DNA from 2 places in the Rhodococcus sp. B50 genome. Region 1 is predicted to be linked to the other one. Evidence: riboswitches for the same ligand, from Rfam matches in the RefSeq annotation. Region 1 holds a riboswitch; the other holds the start of a gene.

What was found. A riboswitch is a leader RNA that binds a small molecule or an ion and turns the genes downstream of it on or off. The one in region 1 is predicted to bind cyclic di-AMP.
Region 2: linked by a shared signal. The riboswitch ahead of GON09_RS13470 (resuscitation-promoting factor Rpf1 domain-containing protein) and the one ahead of GON09_RS03005 (C40 family peptidase) in region 1 are both predicted to bind cyclic di-AMP.

Annotation. Positions count from the first base shown of each region.
Region 1 is NZ_WPAG02000002.1:566,593-575,555, reverse strand. Features, by position in the region: gene GON09_RS03035 (ArsA family ATPase) at 1-5, opposite strand, end outside; gene GON09_RS03030 (SRPBCC family protein) at 29-466, opposite strand; gene GON09_RS03025 (polyketide cyclase / dehydrase and lipid transport) at 603-992, opposite strand; gene GON09_RS03020 (glycosyltransferase family 4 protein) at 1,032-2,201, opposite strand; gene GON09_RS03015 (hypothetical protein) at 2,255-3,580, opposite strand; gene GON09_RS03010 (C40 family peptidase) at 3,653-4,645, opposite strand; gene GON09_RS03005 (C40 family peptidase) at 5,026-5,607, opposite strand; cyclic di-AMP (ydaO/yuaA leader) riboswitch at 5,623-5,785, opposite strand; gene GON09_RS03000 (DEDD exonuclease domain-containing protein) at 6,222-7,970, shown strand; gene GON09_RS02995 (Lrp/AsnC family transcriptional regulator) at 8,003-8,278, shown strand; gene trpD (anthranilate phosphoribosyltransferase) at 8,364-8,963, opposite strand, start outside.
Region 2 is NZ_WPAG02000002.1:2,845,613-2,854,575, reverse strand. Features, by position in the region: gene GON09_RS13480 (helicase-associated domain-containing protein) at 1-1,578, opposite strand, end outside; gene GON09_RS13475 (hypothetical protein) at 1,638-1,826, shown strand; gene GON09_RS13470 (resuscitation-promoting factor Rpf1 domain-containing protein) at 1,977-2,567, opposite strand; cyclic di-AMP (ydaO/yuaA leader) riboswitch at 2,578-2,752, opposite strand; gene GON09_RS13465 (YccF domain-containing protein) at 3,040-3,432, opposite strand; gene GON09_RS13460 (hypothetical protein) at 3,429-3,671, opposite strand; gene GON09_RS13455 (cold-shock protein) at 3,865-4,272, shown strand; gene GON09_RS13450 (DUF2771 domain-containing protein) at 4,337-4,825, opposite strand; gene GON09_RS13445 (MFS transporter) at 4,827-6,503, opposite strand; gene GON09_RS13440 (glutaminyl-peptide cyclotransferase) at 6,595-7,410, opposite strand; gene GON09_RS13435 (DUF3027 domain-containing protein) at 7,546-8,403, shown strand; gene GON09_RS13430 (sacsin N-terminal ATP-binding-like domain-containing protein) at 8,405-8,963, shown strand, end outside.

The sequences.
Region 1 (8,963 bases):
CGCACGCGGGCCGGGGCGTGCCGGACGTTCAGCCCTCCACCTGCTTCTTGAGTTCCTTCAGGGCGGTGTCGGTGATGACCTTCTCCGCCTTGCGCTTGAACAGACCGATCATCGGGATCGTGAGATCCACGGTGAGCTGGTAGTCGACGACGGTGGTGCCGTCGGCGCTCTCGGTCAGCACGTACGAGCCGGACTGGGCCTTCTGGATCTCGCCGCTCTCGAGCTCCCAGCTCACGGCGCGGTTGTCGGGCGCCCACTTGTACCGCAGGACGTAGGTGTCCTTGACGATGCCGGCGTCCAGGACGAAGCGCACGCGCTCGGCCCGCCCGTCGGGGCGGTGTTCCACGACCTCCACGGTCTTCGCGGCCGACACCCACGTGGGATAGGCATCGAAATCTGCGATGACCTGCATGACACGCTCGGCCGGCGCGCCGATGGTGATCGACCTCTTCGTCTTCTCGGCCATGTGGTGACGGCTCCCTTTCTCGGCCCCTCGTGTGGATACCGATCAGTCCCGCTCCGAGGGTCTATCACATACCGTGCGGACAACGGTATCGGGACTTCGGTCCTTCGGTTGCTTCGGTGACGCGGCGGCTCACCGGTCAGCGGCGCGGCGGCTCACCGGCCGGACGACCGGCCTCGAGACGCTGCTTGACCTCGAAGGCCATCACCTTTCCCTGAACGCGGCGCGTCCGGTTCATGCCGGCGAGGTCGAGACCCGCGACGCGCTCGGGTGCGACACCCGCCGGTTCGCAGTGCAGGAAGTAGTGGATCACCGCGCCGTCGAGGACCGGTTCGAGCCACACTTCCATCGTCCCGTCGAGCGGGCCCGACACCGTCCACCGGATGCCCTTCTCCGCACGGTCCTCACGTACGGTCAGCGCGAGATCGGGGCACCATGCACGCCACCGATCGGGCGCCGCGACCTCCTCGGCGATGCGCTCCGGGGGCGCCGCTACGAAGGTCTGATCCGCCACCTGAATGCTGCTCACGCAGGACAGCTTCACATATCGCGTCCGCGGCCCGTCCGGTCACCCCGCCGAGGGCGCCACGGTCTCGCTCGGCGGCGCCGCGGCATCGAGATATCCGCGCAATCTCGCTCCCAGGACGTCCCATCTCCAGTCGGTGGACACCCACTCGCGGCCGGCCGCGCCCATCGCGGCGGCACGGTCGGGATCGGCGAGAATGCCGGACACAGCGGTGGCGACGGCCGTCACCGCTGTGCCGTCGACGACGTACCCGGTCCGGCCGTCCCGCACCGTCTCCGGGGCTCCACCCGACCTGCCCGCCACGACGGGTACTCCGGTCGCGGACGCCTCGAGGTACACGATGCCCAGACCCTCCACGTCGAGACCGCCGCCACGGGTGCGGCACGGCATCGCGAACACGTCGGCGATCGTGTGGTGCGCGGCGAGTTCGGCTGCCGGCACGGTGCCGGTGAACACGACATGTTCCTCCACGCCGGTGCGGCGGGCGAGCTCGCGCAGTCGTGACTCGTACGGTCCGCCGCCGACGATGACGAGGACGGCACCGTCGATGCGCGTGCGGATCGCGGGCAGTGCGCGGATGAGCACGTCCTGCCCCTTGCGGGGTACGAGACGCGACAGGCACAGCACGGTCGGCCGGTCACCGAGTCCGTAGCGTGCCCGCAGCTCGGCACGCGCTCCCGGATCGGGCCGGAAGGCGTCGGTGTCGACACCGGACGGCAGGTGTTCGAGGCCCGCCTCCGGACCGAAGGCGGAGGCGAAGCGCCCCCGGGTGTAACGGCTGACGTAGGTGACCGTGTCGGTGTGGTCGCCGATCTGCCGCAGGGCCTGCCGGGCGGCGGGCAGCATGGACCATCCCACCTCGTGGCCGTGTGTGCTGGCGACGATGCGGTGGGCCCCGGCGCGGCGCATCACGGGCGCCAGCAGCGCCAGCGGCGCGGCGGCTCCGAACCAGACGGTGTCGCAGTCGTGTTCGGTGAGCAGGCGGGTGGCGCGTCGCGCGACGTCGGGGGTGGGCAACATCAGCGTCGTGGGATGCCGGACGACCTCGAACGGAGCCCGCGCATCGAACTTCACGTGACTGTCGCCGCGCCAGCGCGGTGCGTAGACGACGAGGTCGTCGGACGGCAACTGGTTCGCGAAGGCGTGCAGATAGGACTGGATGCCCCCGGGGCGGGGCGGGAAATCGTTCGTCACCAGCAGGGTCCGCGACATGGGTCCACCGTAGAAGCAGGGGGATGCGGAAGCGTAGACGGGTCCCGGGCCGGTCAGCGGGTGTCGCGGATGTGACCTCCGAGCCAGCGTCCCCAGACGTCCACGAACTCTGTGGTGTCGACGCCGAGCAGTCCGGTGAGCACGTCGTCGAGCTTCTCGTCGGTGACGGGACCCGCAGCGAGGGCACGGTACAGGGCGATCAGACTGTCGTGTCCGAATTCGTCGGCGATGTATTCGGCGATCGACCAGGCGGTCTCGTAGGCAAGCGCCGAGCGTTCACCGGTGAAATCACCGTCGGCCGGCAGTGACACCGGTACACCCGACGATCGAACCTGCCGGGTCAGCGTCGGTGCGATCCGCCGCACGTCGACCTCGTCGGCTGTCGTGCGGTGGCCGACGTAGTCGGCGAAGCCCTCGAGGACCCACATCGGGGAGCCGTCGACCGTGCCGGCGCGCGCGGCGACGTGCACCATCTCGTGGGTGAGGACGGCTCTCCGCGAGGTGTCGTCGAGCCGCCTACTCGCCGCCGGATTGAAGACGATGCGCTGACCTGTGGCGATCCCGCGCTCGTGATCCACATCGTCGGAGACCGCGACGGCAGCGATGTCGTCGCCGTCGTGCCGCGGCCCGACGAGGTGCGAGAACTCCTCGCGCGACGAGGTCACGACGATCAGCGCGCGCCGCGGCCAGGTGTCGCCCCACAGGTCGTCGACGGCCTCCACCACGGACGGCAGGTCATCGGCGAGGTCGTCCACGAACGACGCGTTGTCCGGGTGACCGACCACGACCGAGCGCCCGCCCGCGGTCTGTGCGATCGCGACATGGAGCGGGCCGTGGTCCCACGGTCCCCGCCACGTGACGGTCTCCGCCCCGGCGAGGGCGGGTGCATCGTCGGCGATCCGCCAGCCCTGCGGCCGGTGGACGAACAGCACGGTCACCGGTCGCCGGGTGGGCACGTCGTCGATGCCGTCCACGGCGAACCGGAGGTGGACGCGATGTGCCCGGACGTCGTCGGCGCCGAACCGGGCCACGTCCTCGGGCGGCAGGGGCAATGCGGGCTCGGCGGCGAGTTCGTAGCCGAAGTCGGCGAGAGGAACGGACGCGATCGCCGTGATGCGCTCCCGCTCGGAAGCGAGGAGCGCCGGGGATGCGGCGTCGATCAGCCGCGCGAGGGACGCGTCGTCGCCGGTCCGGACGGCCAGGCTCCAGTCGTCGAGTACGACCTGCAGTTCGGCCCGTACCCGGCTGTCGACGTCGTCGGTGTCCACCGGGTCGACGGCCAGCAGCAGGCCCGCCGTGACCAATGCGACCACGAGCCCGGCCAAGCCGAGGCGTTCCCACTTGCGGGTACCGGCGGGAAAGGACGATCGCGCGGGCACCGCGTCAGTCTAGGTCGACCCCCGGGCGCCACCCTGAGCGACCTCGGCCGGCGGTGGCGCCGTGGAGGCGGATCAGTACCGGCGGGCGCTGTGGAACGGGAAGCGATCGATCGACTGGACCTTCACCGGTACACCGAAGGTCGAGGCGTGCACCATGTTGCCGTCGCCGACGTACATGCCGACATGGGAGGCGTCTTCGTAGAAGATGACGAGATCACCGGGCTGCAGATTCTCGCGGGAGACGGGGACACCGCCCTGCGCCTGCGCCTGACTGGAGCGGGGAAGCGCCTTACCGACCTGCTTGTACGCCCAGACCATGAGTCCCGAACAGTCGAACTGGTCGGGACCGGTCGCGCCCCAGACGTACGGGGAGCCGATGCGGGACAGGGCCGCCCGGAGTGCGGCGCCGTTGCTGCCGGGGACGAGGTGCTGCAGGATCTTCTCGGCGTCGAGACCCGGCGGGAAAGGGGTGCCGGCGAGTTCGGCCTTCTCCGCGTCGCTGAGCGCTTCGAAGGCGTCAAGGACCTCCTCGATCTGCTGTTCGAGTTCGGCCTGACGCCGCTGGAGTTCGTCGCGGAGAGTCTGGGCCTGCGCGGCGGCTGCATGTGCCTCGTCGGCGGCGTGCTGCGCCGCCACGGCCGCCTCGGCCGCGGCGGCAGTGGCGGCCCGGAAGCCGTCGACCTCGCGCGAGGTCTGCTCACCGAGGACGTCGAGCAGCACCATCTGGTCGAGCATCTGCTGAGGCGAATCACTCACCATCACGGCGAAGAGGCGGTTGGTGCGCGCGCCGCGGTAGTTGGCCCGAGCGAGCTTGTCGACGGTGGGCTTGAAGCGGGCGATGTCGGCGCGAGCGATACCCAGAGCCTCGTCGGCCTGGGCGGCGCGAGCGTCGGCCGACTGCTGCGCCGCGACCTTCGCTTCGAGATCCGCGCCGGCGGCGTGCAGCGCCTCGGTGGCCTGCTCGCTGCGACGTGACAGATCGGCGAGATGGTCGAGTCGTGCGGCGGGGCTCTCCCCCGCAGGTTGCGCCGTCGCCGGCGCGAGAGTGAAACCGAGGACCATCATCACGAGGGCCACGACGAGCGCGGGCCGGCGCCCGGCGCGTACTCTCGGCCTGCTGTGCACTCTCGGCCTGCGCTGCATTCGCACGAGGTGCTTCGTCCTGTCGGAAACCACGAGGGCTCGCATCCTTTCCCGGCGTCCTTGATCATCCGCAACTACCGGATCAAAGATCTCGATCAGGTTACGGAATCGCATAGGTTTGTGTCTACCTGCGAGTAGCCATCACACGCGACGGCTTTCTGTGCAAGAGACGGACACGCGTACGGACCGCGCGTGCAGACATACGAGAAGGGTGGGCCCGGTTCGTACCGGACCCACCCTTCTCGGAGATGGTGCGTCGGAGCGGAGGCGAGAAGTGCCGTCCGATCAGAGGCGACGTGCCGTCAGAAGCGTCGCGCTCCGTCGACCGGCATCGAGTTCAGCGGCGCGATCTTGACCGGCTGGCTCGAGGTGGAGGCATGCACGATGTTGCCGCCGCCGATGTAGATGCCGGTGTGGCTGCCGTCGTAGAACGACACGACGTCGCCGGGCTGGAGAGCCGCGACATCGACGGGGGTACCGGCGGAGGCCTGCTCGTAGCTCGTGCGCGGCACGCTGAGGCCGGCCTGCTTGAAAGCCCACTGGACGAGGCCCGAGCAGTCGAAGGAGCTCGGACCGGCCGCACCGTAGACGTAGGGCGCGCCGATCTTCGACTGTGCGGCGTCGGCAGCACGCTGTCCGACGGAGCTGAAGGGTGCGGTGAAGGCCTCGGCCTGAGGCGCGGGGGCACCCTCGGCGGCCGGCGGAACGAGGTTGGCGATCTCCGGCGGCACGGTCACACCGGCCGGGAGGTCGAACGTTCCGACACCGGGAATGTTGATCGGCTCGGCCATCGCCGGGCCGGCCGAGACGGTGACTGCTCCGAGAGCAATGGCACCGGCGACAAGGGCGCGCCGGACGGTGCGCTTGCTGTTGTTCGAAACCACGAGGGGACGTTCTCCGTTTCTTCCGTTCACCCGCCGACCGAGTTAGCTGACGGGTTCGGGCCGGAAGATCAGCCCTACCCCTCGCCGCGACGGGCGGAGGGGATTCACCCCAAGAACTACGTGGGTCCCCGGCTCACCGCTCCCGAAGCCGGGAGGGGCGATTAGGCGGTAACCGTGCGGCTCCGACCCGGGGGTGGGGCGGAAAACTCTCCGCTCGGTCTCGAAAAGATTACGAAACGGCATCGGTGAAGTCGACCGCTCCGCCGCATCGCCCGACCGTTTCGGCCGATTCCCGGATGAATGCTGCCGCGGGAGCACGGTCCGATAACGACGCGGTAACAAGCGCTGCTCCGCCACTCTCCGCCGCGAGGATGGCTGCTGCCCATTTGCCCGAGTCCGCTCCGGAAGCGGCAGGTCAGAGCATCCCTACCCGAAAAGACCGGCCGGAACGGCTCGCCCGATTCGCCGGACTGCGCCCCTCGGAGGCCGATCGGTCTGTTTTTGTCGGCTTCGCCCACTTCTCGCCAGGGCAGAAAAATCGGTGTGATCCTCGTCTCTTCAGTGTTCGGGAGCCCGCCCGGCGGGTTGTCGGTGCCGCTTCCTAGGCTCGCCGCATGACCTCGCCGCAACCATCCGCCCTCGGCGTGCAACTGGGTTTCGACGAGCTCGACACGCCCTTGCGCGACACCACCTTCGTCGTCGTCGACCTCGAGACGACCGGAGGGAAGTCGGCCGAGGACGCCATCACCGAGATCGGTGCGGTGAAGATCCGCGCCGGGGAGGTGCTCGGCGAGTTCGCGACCCTCGTCGATCCGGGGCGTCCCATTCCGCCGTACATCGTGCAACTCACCGGCATCACCACCGCGATGGTCTATGCGGCCCCCAGGATCGAGGAGGTGCTGCCCGCCTTTCTCGAGTTCGCGTCCGGAGCGGTGCTCGTCGCGCACAACGCCGGATTCGACGTCGGATTCCTCAAGGCGGCCGCCACGAAGTGCGAACTGGCGTGGCCCCGATTCCAAGTGCTGTGCACCGTCAAACTGGCCCGCCGCGTCCTCGGACGCGACGAGGCACCCTCGGTGAAGCTCTCCGCGCTGGCCGAACTGTTCCGGGTTTCCACCCTGCCCACCCACCGCGCGCTCGACGACGCACGGGCCACCGTGGACGTGCTGCACGCCCTCATCGAACGGGTCGGCAACCAGGGGGTCCACAGCCTGACCGAGTTGCGCGACTACATGCCCGTGGTCACTGCCGAGCAACGGGCCAAACGCGCTCTCGCCGCGCACCTTCCGCGCAGGCCCGGCGTCTACATGTTCCGGGGCCCGTCCGACGAGGTGTTGTACGTCGGCACGGCGGTCGACCTGCACCGGCGCGTCCGTACCTACTTCACGGGTTCCGAGACGCGGCCGCGACTACGCGAGATGGTCGCACTCACCACGCGCATCGATCATGTCGAATGCGCCCACGGGCTCGAAGCCGGTGTCCGCGAACTCCGGCTGATCGCGGCGCACACCCCTCCGTACAACCGTCGGTCGAAGTATCCGATGCGTGGCTGGTGGATCATCCTCACCGACGAGGCGTTTCCGCGCCTCGCCGTGAGCCGCACTCCCGGGCCCGATGCGATCGGCCCGTTCTCGGTACGTGCCGACGCCGCGGACGTCGCGGCGCTGCTCGCGGAGATGTGCGGTCTGCGTACGTGCACGCGCAGGATCGGCCGTACGGCGCGGCACGGCGACCGCTGTCCGCCCGTCGCCGTCGGGGGTTGCGCCGCAGCCCGCTTCGGGGTCCAGGACGCCTCTGCCTACGAGGCCCAGGTCGAGGGCGTGCGCGCGGTCGTCCGCGGCCTCGCCGACGACGCCGTCGAGGCGGTACACCAGCGCCTCGACATCCTTGTACGCGACCAGCTGTTCGAGAATGCCGCCCGGCTGCGCGACAGGCTCGCCGCGGCCCTCGTCGCGTTGCGGCGCACGCAGCGCCTGGCCTCGCTGGCGGCCGTCGACGAACTCGTCGCGGCGCGTCCGCGGGCCGAGGGCGGATGGGAGTTCGCCGTGATCCGCGCAGGCCGGCTCGCGTCCGCCGGCGTGGCACCGCGCGGGGTGCGGCCGATGCCCGTCGTGGACGCGATCGTCGCCGGTGCCGAGACGGTACGGCCGTCACCGGGACCACTGCGCGGCGCGTCCCCGGAAGAGATCGGCCTGGTCGCGCGATGGCTCGACGGCGAGGGAACCCGCATCGTCCGTGCGAGCCGGGGTTGGTGCGAGCCGAGCCGAGGTGCGGGCCGATGGAGTGCGTGGGCCGAGCTCGCGCACGACGCCCGCGCGGTCCGCGGGCTCCTGTCCGCCGACTCGTCCCACCGCTTAGGCTGATGCAATCCCCGAGGAAGGCTGAAGGAGACCCCATGATCAACGCGATCGTCCTGATCGATGCCGAGGCGAACCGTATCCCCGAGACCGCGCAAGCGGTCGCCGACCTCGATGGCGTCGACACGGTGTACTCCTGCGCGGGCGACGTCGACCTCGTGGCGGTGGTCCGAGTGCGCGACCACGAGAAGATCGCCGACGTCGTCACCCGGGGCATCAACAAGATCGACGGCGTGACGAAGACCGTCACCCACATCGCGTTCCAGTCGTACTCGAGCGCCGATGTCGAAGCGGGCTTCTCGATCGGGAACTGACCCGGCGTCGCCTGCACACTCACGACGGACGACGGGCCCGCACTGCGCAGTGCGGGCCCGTCCGTCTGTCCTTACTGTTCTGCGGTCACTTCTCCGACGCGGCGCCCAGCCGCGTGGTGACCTGGGCCCACCGCTCCAGCACCGACGCGGCGCCCCCGTCGTCGATCGCGTGCGCCGCCGTCTCGAGGCCGGCCGCGAGGGCGTCCTCGAGAGCACCGTCGACGCCGCGGAAGGCGGCGATCGCCCCGGCTGCGTTGAGGAGCACGGCATCGCGCACGGGGCCCTTCTCCCCTGCGAGGACGGCACGCGCGATCACCGCGTTCTCATCGGCGTCGCCGCCGCGCAGCGCTTCGAGCGGAACGCGTTCGATCCCGAGATCGCGCGGATCGAGACTCACGACCCGTACTTCGCCGTTGCGCACGATGTGCACCGTCGACGTCGTGGAGGTGGTCAGTTCGTCGAGTCCGTCGTCGCCGCGCACCACGAGGGCGGAATTGCCGCGTTGCGCGAGCACGCCCGCGACCGTAGGGACGAGCGGTTCGAACGCACACCCGATCAGACCGGCGCTGGGACGGGCCGGATTGGTGAGCGGACCGAGGACGTTGAAGACCGTCGGGATCCCGATCTGCTTGCGCGGCGCGGCCGCGAAGCGCAGTGCCGGGTGGTAGACAGGCGCGAAGCAGAA
Region 2 (8,963 bases), 2.3 Mb from region 1:
ACCGGCGTCGAGCGCGCGCCGGATGCTGCTGTCGCCGATCCGGTAGACGGTCGCGGCACCGGCCGATTCGACGTCCGCCACGAGCGCGATCCGCTCGCCGAGTCGGGGGACGAGAGGTCCGGGGGCGACGACCGTCAGGTCGGCCTGGACGAGCACGTAGTCGACGGGTTCGGGCAGCACGGCAGCCATCTCGGCCTCGGCGTCGCCACCGTGCAGCAGCGCCTTGCCGGGCGACGCGAGCATGCCGTGCGCGACGAGACCGAGGGTCGTCGCCTCACGCACGGTTTCCACGACGCTCGTCGTGTCGAAGCGCCCCGCCCAGCGAGGACGACGCCACGCCGCAGCCGCACGGAGATCGGCGACGTCCGATCCCGCCGCCGGCACCTCGGAGAGGACGTCGAGCAGGAGTCGCCGGTCGCGGGTGGCGGTGGGGGACTTCACCTCGTCGGAGAGAGCGGCGACCGGTTTGTCGTTCGGGTCGCGCCGGCCGATCAGCCAGGGGCGCCGCGGCAGATCGAGCCAGGCGCCGGCCAGGACTGCCCAGCGGTAGGCCGGGGAGGCGGCGAGCCACGCGTCGGTGGCGGTGGTCGGGGCCCAGTGATCGTCGTCGCCGGGGGTGGGCGGGTCGGGTAGGCCGCGCGCGATCAGCCCGGCGCCGGCGAGGACCTCGACGACCAGAGCCGTCTTTTCGTCGTCGAGACCGACAACCTTCCCGACGCGATGCAGTTCGCGGACACCGAGTCCCCCGGCCTTGAGGACGGGGGCAGGTTGCGCACCGAGGGTGTCGAGGACGTCCTCGCAGTGCCGCAGCAGTTCGAGGGCGGCGCCGGCGGCGGTCGCGTTGACGTCGGCAGTCGACCGGGTGGGCTTCGGCGCGCGCGGGGGAGTGAGTGCCGCCGGGTCGAAGGGGGCGTCGTCGCGCAGCGCCTGGCCCACCCGGTGGGGGAGTTCGACGGTCTCGTCGTCGATACGGAAGAGCAGTCCGGCGGCGAGCAGTTTCTGCACGGGCCGATCGGCGGGCGTTCCGGTCGCGGCGTCGCGGGTACGGCCGATCGGGGACGTGCGGGACAAGGTGTCGAGGATGCTGCGTTGCTCGGGGGGTAGCGCCGCAAGGAGATCGTCGAGTTCCTGCCGGGACGGACCGGTGGCGTCGCTGCTGCGTCCCACGCGCCACGGGACGGCGTCCACGGCGGCAGCGGCGACCCGCAACTCGTCGGTGGGTCCCCAGACGAGAAGCAACGAGCGCAGAGCGGACAGGATCCGGTCGAGATTCCTCGCGCTGATCCGGCCGGACACCTCGTCGAGTACGGCGGCCCGGGACACAGGGGATTCGACCGCTCCGAGACGCGCCAGCACCTCGATGATTCCGAAGGTGGCGGTGTCGAGTTCGTCGGCCGCACGGAACACCGAGGCGCGTTGCTGCGCCCGGTTGGCGAGCACGTTCATGCTTGCCGGTGGCGGCACCACGAGGTCGGGCCGGGCGCGCAGCGTGGCAGCGAGATCCGTGTCGCGTCGACCTGCCAGCCAGCGGGCGAGGGAGTCCGAGGCGGTGTCGGGAGCGGGCGTGGTCGGGGACATCCCCTCCAGATTAGAGACCTGCGGTAGCAGGCCCCGAACTCACCTGCCAAAATGAGCGCATGGCTACCTCTTCGAAAAAGCATTACGTCGACCACGGATGGCCCGAGCTGGCCGACGGTGAGCACGCTGTCACCGAACTGTCGTCCACGCGATCCGGTCCGCTCTCCCCCTACGGTGAGGACACCGTGTTTCCGTTGCCGGTCGAGGACCTGCCCTACACGCACCCGAAGACGGTGATCAACCGCTGATCGCAGATCACCGAATCGATTCTTCCGTACGACGCCCGGTCCCTTTCCCAGGGGCCGGGCGTCGTCGTTCGTAGAGATACATGCGGGTTCCGGATGCGGAAAGGCCCCGCACCATCAGTGGTGCGGGGCCTTTCCGGGATGTTCGGGGTGTTACTGCGGGAGCACCGCGCGAACGGCGTCCAAGATGTTCGGGTCGAGCTCGACGCCGGCGTCCTGGAGGGCGGTGACGCCCTGCTCGAAGCCGGCCAGGATGCCCTGGACCTCGGCGGGGAGAGCGGGGGTCTCCGGAAGCTGTGGAACAGCGTTCTCGATGCTCGGCGCCGGGGTCTCGGCGGGAGCGCTCGGGGCCGCGTCGACGGAGCGCTGGGTGGGCGCGCTCGACAGTCCGAGGCTCGACGAGCAGGAGGGCCATGCGCCCCAGCCCTGCCCGGCGAGGACACGCTCGGCGACGGCGATCTGCTGTTCACGGCTGGCCTGGCTGGCCGAGGCAGCGTATTCCTGGCCGCCGTAGGCGTTCCAGGTGCTCGGCGAGAACTGCAGGCCACCGTGGTAGCCGTTGCCGGTGTTGATTCCCCAGTTTCCGCCGGACTCGCACTGTGCGAGGCGGTCCCAGTCGGAGTCGGGGGCGGCAGCGGCGGTGCCGCTGAACGCGACACCCGTGACGCCGAGGACTGCACCCGTCAGCGCGAACTTCGCGACGGTACGACCGGTATTGGTGGGCTTGCGATGGCGTCCGCTCATGTCGGTTCCGTGTTCCTCTCCGTACGCACCTACGAGGTCAGCTGTCGGGTTCGGGCTGAAGAGGTTGCCCGGCCGTGTCGCTCCGTTGGGAGCGCCTTCGGCTTCACCCCGAGGGCCGTCGCGGTTGCGTCGGCCCGGGCCTCCTGGACACCGTCCGGCTGTGGGCCGATCGGTTCCTGGGAGACCGGTGGGTCCCCCGTTTCCTGTCCCCTGTGGATCGTTCGTCGGGATTTCCGGAACCACGGGACAGGAATTTGGCGCGGCGGTTCCGGACCGGCCGAGCCTGGCGGTTCGACCGGACATGACGGTAACGGTTCCGAGGGCGAAGTGTCACCAATTGATAACGCGCCGATTCACGCGGCGACAGAGACGCGCGGCGCGGACCAGGGAATAAAGTCCCAGGTAGTGGGGTTCGGGTACCCGAAAATCCGTTTCGAGTCCCGCCTGTTATCTCCTTGTTATGTGATTAAGATCACATGTAACTCGGACGGGAATCCACAGGGACGATCTCCTTCCCCAGGGGCATCAGGGAGATCGGGATCATCTTGAGGTTCGCGATCGCGAGCGGGATACCGATGATCGTGACAGCCATGGCGATCGCCGTGGCGATGTGTCCGAGAGCCAGCCAGATGCCGGCGACCACGATCCAGATGACATTGCCGATCAGCGACGCGGTGCCGGCCGTCGGCTTGTCGACCGTCGTCTTGCCGAACGGCCACAACGCGTAGACGCCGATGCGGAACGACGCGATCCCGAAGGGGATGGTGATGATGAGGATGCAGCAGATCAGACCGGCCGCGAAGTAGCCGAGCGCGAGCCACAGGCCGCCGAAGATCAGCCAGATGATGTTGAGGAGGATCCTCATGTCCGATCTCCGTTCCGTGCGCGCCGGCCCGAGCTCAGCGCGAAAGCGATGGCGAGCGCGAAGCCGAGCGGCCAGGCGAGGGTCAGCAGATACAGCACGAGCCCGGGCTTGCCGTCGGTGATCAACGGGGTGAGGAAGATGGCGAGGACGGCCACCACGCCGACGGCGAAGCACACGATCGCGGCCTTCAGGAGGCCGTTACGCGGGGCGGCAGACGAATCCGAAGATGAAGTACCCACGTGACCACGGTAGTCGTCGCGGAGTCCCGTGGTGACGTCCGGGAGCGGGAAGACGATTCGGGGGGACGCACACCCCTGCAGGTACACTGAGGAGCGTCCACGCGTCCCGCTCGACCGAGTCGGGGCGCGTTGTTTTGCATGGTAAACGGGTTGCCCCGTCCGGGGCACAGCTGTCGAGGAGCAGGTGAGCGCGGTGCCGACCGGCAAGGTGAAGTGGTACGACGTCGAAAAGGGCTTCGGCTTCCTGTCCCAGGACGAGGGTGAGGACGTCTACGTGCGCGCCTCCGCGCTCCCCGAGGGAGTGGAGGCGCTCAAGCCCGGCCAGCGCGTCGAGTTCGGTATGGCGGTGGGTCGCCGGGGTCCGCAGGCGCTCAAGGTCGAGCTCCTCGAGCAACCCACGCTGCGGCAGGGACGCCGCGAGGCTCCTGCCCAGCAGAAGCGCCGCGCACCGGACGAGCTGCACGGCATGGTCGAGGACATGATCAAGCTGCTCGAAGCAGCGGTACAGCCTGATCTGCGGCGCGGGCGTTATCCCGACCGCAAGACCGGGCAGCGCATCTCCGAGGTCATGCGGGCGATCGCGCGCGAGCTCGACCACTAGGGACGAAACACGACAGGCCGCCCTCGCTACCGGCGAGGGCGGCCTGTCGTTCGTGCGGCCGGGCTCAGAAGGTCTTCACGGCCCAGACGGCGTGCGCAATCGGTTCACCGGCCTCGTCGACCACGGCCGACGGCAACTGGATCTCGACGCCGAGCAGTTGCAGCTCAGGAGAGCTCTCCACGGTGAGCGTCCGCCGTGCACCCGCCTCGAACATGGCACCGTCGATGTAGGTCTGGCCGGTCTGCGTATCGCCGTAGACGGTGAGGATGCGCCACGGAGCATCGGAGATCTCCGTCGGGAGCGACAACTGCAGCGGGTAGCCCGCCGGCACGTCGAGCTGACCGATGGGGTTCTCCACGCAGTCCTCGAGGTAGAGATTGCAGTGCTGCGCGGGATCGACCGTCACGGTCTCCCCCCGGGCGTACGCGGTGATGGTCGGGAGCGTGGGCTCGGCCGAATCGACCAGTTTCCACACCGTGGCGGCCACTCCCGCTACCACGACCACCAGGGCCACCACTAGCAGCGCGAGAGTCTTCTTCGTCCGAGCCTGCAACTCAACTGTTCCAATCTTCGGTGGGGGATCCGCCGGTGCGTCTTCGCCCGGCAGCCGTCTCGGTGGAGACGCGTTCGGGTCGACGGCCGCCGAATCCCGGTAGCAACGTCCCCCCACGGTATGTCAGCACCGTTTGTGCGAATCCGAGAACCAGCGCCACGGAGATCACAGCGAATCCGAGCCACAGTTCGGTGGGCAACAGCACACCCATCGCCCCGCCGAACACCCAGCTGAGCTGCAGGACCGTCTCGGACCGTCCGAATCCCGACGCGATCGATTCCTCGGGGAGGTCCTGCTGGAGGGAGGCGTCGAGCGAGACCTTCGCCAGCGCGCTGGCGCACGCCGCGACGAGCGCCGCCAGCGCTGCGGCCAGGACATGGCCGGTCGCGGCGACCACGGCGGCCACGACCACGACTGCAGCGGTGCACCGCACGACGATCAGGGCGGGCCGCCCCAGCGCGAGTCGCGCGCCGGTCGCATTGCCGGCGAAGTTGCCGACCGCGGCGGCGGCGCCGACACCACCGAGCATCGCGGCCTGCATGAGCGGATCCTGTCCGGTCGTGTTCTTCGCGACGAACGCCATGAACAGGGTCAGGAAGCCGGTGAGGATGCGGATCGTGCCGTTGCCCCACAACCCGGTCACGACGGCTCGCCCGAGGGGCTGTTTCCGTTTCCCGGACTTGGTGACGATCACTTCGGTGACGGTGTCGGAATGCAGCACCTCGGTGCGTGCATCGGAGCGGTGGTACGACAACGTCGCCGGAACCTCGCCCTCGGTGACCTCGACCCAGGCCGGGATGCGCATGCTCAGATAGGCGCCGAAGGCGGTGATCCCGGCGCACAGCCACAACGCTCCCGCCGACCCGAACGCCCACGCGGCGGCCGCCGCGACCGCGCCGGCGCCGATCGTGCCGCCGACCAGGCCGAAGACCGTCAGCCTGGAGTTCACCCGCACCAGATCGATCTCCGGTGGCAGGACGCGCGGTGTCACTGCGGATTTGAGCACCGCGAACGATTTGCTCAGCACCATCATGCCCAGGGCGGCCGGATACAACAGCCAGCTGTCGAAGTTGAACACGAGCACCACCGCGAGCACCGTGCGCAGCGCGAAGGACGTCGCCAGCGCGAGGCGGCGACCGTGCTGCAATCGATCGAGCAGCGGCCCGATGAGCGGCGCAATGATCGCGAACGGCGCGATCGTGATGAGCAGATACAGCGCGACCTTCGTCTTGTCCTCCCCGGTGGCCGCCGAGAAGAACAGGGTGTTCGCGAGGGCGACGGCGATCGCCGCGTCGGAGGCGAAGTTCGCCATCGTCGCGTAGGTGAGCGCGGTCAGTCCCGACTTGTCGGCGCCGTCGGCTGTGGCCGCCCGGCGGAACGTCGCGATGCCCTTCGAGGTGAGTTCGCGGCTGCGCAGCGCCGCGACCCGCGTGACCGTCAGCTTCCGCGGCATGCGCGGAGCGCGCGGTGCGTCGGTGCCGGACGAGGACTCCCCACGATCGGCACCCGACGCACCCGGAGGTCGGCGCAGGTGGTCGACGGGATGCAGGGGTGGCAGGGGAGTGCGACGTCCCGAGACGCGGCGGGAAGGCGGGTAGTTGCTGTATCCCGGATGCTGCGAACCCGGGGCAGGTCGATCTGCTCCTTCGGGGGCGGGTCGCTCGTCCGGTTCGGTCACGTCTTCGATTCTTCCCCACGCGGTAGCGGCTGTAACACAAGGGCGGCTCGTGGCCCGGGTGACGCGTGTCGCGATCGGTATGCCACCCGGATCACCCCGCGAAACGCACTTCGAACAGCGTCGGCCAGTACTTACCCGTCACCAGGAACCGATCGGTTCCCGGGATCTGCGCGATGCCGTTGAGAACGTCCACGGCGGCTCCCTCGGGCAACCGATCACGCAACGGAGCCGCGTCGATCCGCGCCTCCACCCGGCCGGTGGACGGATCGATCCGCACGATCTCGTCCGTCTGCCAGACGTTCGCGTAGACGCTGCCGTCCTCAGCGCACTCGAGCTCGTTGAGTTTCGCCACGGCGTGGCCCTCCCGGTGCACGGTGACGCGTCCGAGCTCGTCGAAGGTGGTGGGGTCGCGGAAGATCAGCTCGGCCGAGCCGTCGCTCATCACCAGACGGTCGGGTTGCGCGCACAGCCCCCAGCCCTCGCCCTCGTAGTCGACCCGGCGCTTCTCGAGAAGGGTGTCGCGATCGCGGACGACGGCGGTGCCGTCCTTCCAGGTCAGTTGCCACAGCTCGTCGTCGACCACGGTGATGCCCTCCCCGAAGAAGTCGTCGAGGACGGGCTCGCGGGCGCGTTCGGCCTCGGCGAGCGTGAGGGTGTCGCCGTCGACGTCGACCTCCCGCGCCGAGACCCACGAGCGTCCGGCCCGTCCGGTGCCTTCGAGCAGTTCGCCCTCGTCGATCTCGAGCCCCTGGGTGAATGCTTCCGGATCGTGGGGATGCGTGGCGACGACCTCCACACCGAGTTCGGCGGCCGGTGGGCCGGGTTCGGCGACGAGATCGTCACCGCATCCGGCGGTGGTGACGCAGGCGATCGCCGCGACCGCGGCCGAGAGAAGAAGACGGGACACGCGCCCATCCTGCATCGCGTGCGCGACCCGCGCCTGCACGAGCTTCCACGACCCGCGGGCGCCCGGGCCGACAGGTCAGGCAGAATGGGGGCCGTGAGTGTTGCCTCTGCTTCCACTTCCCGAGGAACGAACCCCGTGGTCGATCCGGCGGTGCGTTCCGTGCTCGCCGACGCCGCCGACCTCGCTCGGGCCGCACTCGACGAACTCGGAGACGGTGGAGTCGGCGCCTATCTGGGTGTGACGCGCGAGGACGAGTGCTCGGCCACCCACCGTTTCGCCGCGGAGCTTCCGGGCTACCGCGGTTGGCAATGGGCCGTCGTCGTGGCCGCCGCGCCGGATTCCGATCGGGTGACGGTGAGCGAACTCGTGCTCTTGCCTGGCCCCGACGCGCTCGTCGCGCCCGAATGGGTGCCGTGGAGCGAACGGATCCGTCCCGGCGATCTCGGTCCCGGCGACCTCCTGGCTCCCGCTCCCGACGATGTGCGGCTGGTACCCGGCTACATGCAGTCCGGCGACCCCGAGGTCGACGAGACCGCCCTCGAGATCGGGTTGGGCCGCAAGCAGGTCATGAGCCTCGAGGGTCGCCTCGAGGCAGCGCAGCGCTGGTTCGACGGCGAGTACGGCCCTGGTTCGGAGATGGCGAAGGCCGCCCCGTCCTCGTGCCGCCTGTGCGGTTTCTACCTTCCCCTCGCCGGGTCGTTGCGTGCGGCCTTCGGGGTGTGCGGCAACGAGTTCGCCGCCGACGGGCACGTCGTGCACGCCGAGTACGGATGCGGTGCGCATTCCGACACCTCACTGCCCACCGGTGCCGGCTCCCCGCTGTACGAGGCGTTCGACGATTCGGCAGTGGAGGTTGTCGAACTCGGTTCGGCCGGCTCGGTGCCCCCGGAGTCCTCACAGACCGAGTCCTCACAGACCGAGTCCACGTCGGGCGATTCCACGGACGAGCCTGCCGCCGAGCCGTCCCCGTCCGAGCCGGAACAGACCGACTGACGTGACCCGGCCGGACCCCGCGGATCCGTTCGGGACCGCGGCGTTACGCGAGGGAATCCTTGCGGCCTGGTCGTCGTCGCCCACCCGCCTCCGGGAAGACGCCGCCACCGAGGCCGATCATGTCCGCGCGGGCTACCGCGATCGCGTCCTGACCGAGCTCGCCCAGAACGCCGCCGATGCAGCCGCGCGCGCCGGCACACGGGGTGAGCTGCGAGTACGGTTCGCCGACGGTCGGCTCCACGTCGCGAACATCGGCGAGCCGCTCGACACAGGCGGTGTCCACGCGTTGACCGCGCTGCGCTCGTCGAACAAGAGCGGTACCGGGTCCACCGTCGGACGGTTCGGTGTCGGTTTCACCGCGGTGCTGGCAGTCTCCGACGACATCGAGGTGCGTTCGCGCACCGGCTCGATCCACTTCTCGGCCGAGCGCACCCGCTCGGTCCTCGCCGAGCGGGGCCTGCCCGAACCCGAGTCCGGCATCCCGGCGCTGCGCCTCGTGTGGCCGACGGCGACACCGCCGGTGCCCGGCAGCGACACCGAGGTCGTGCTGACCCTGCGTG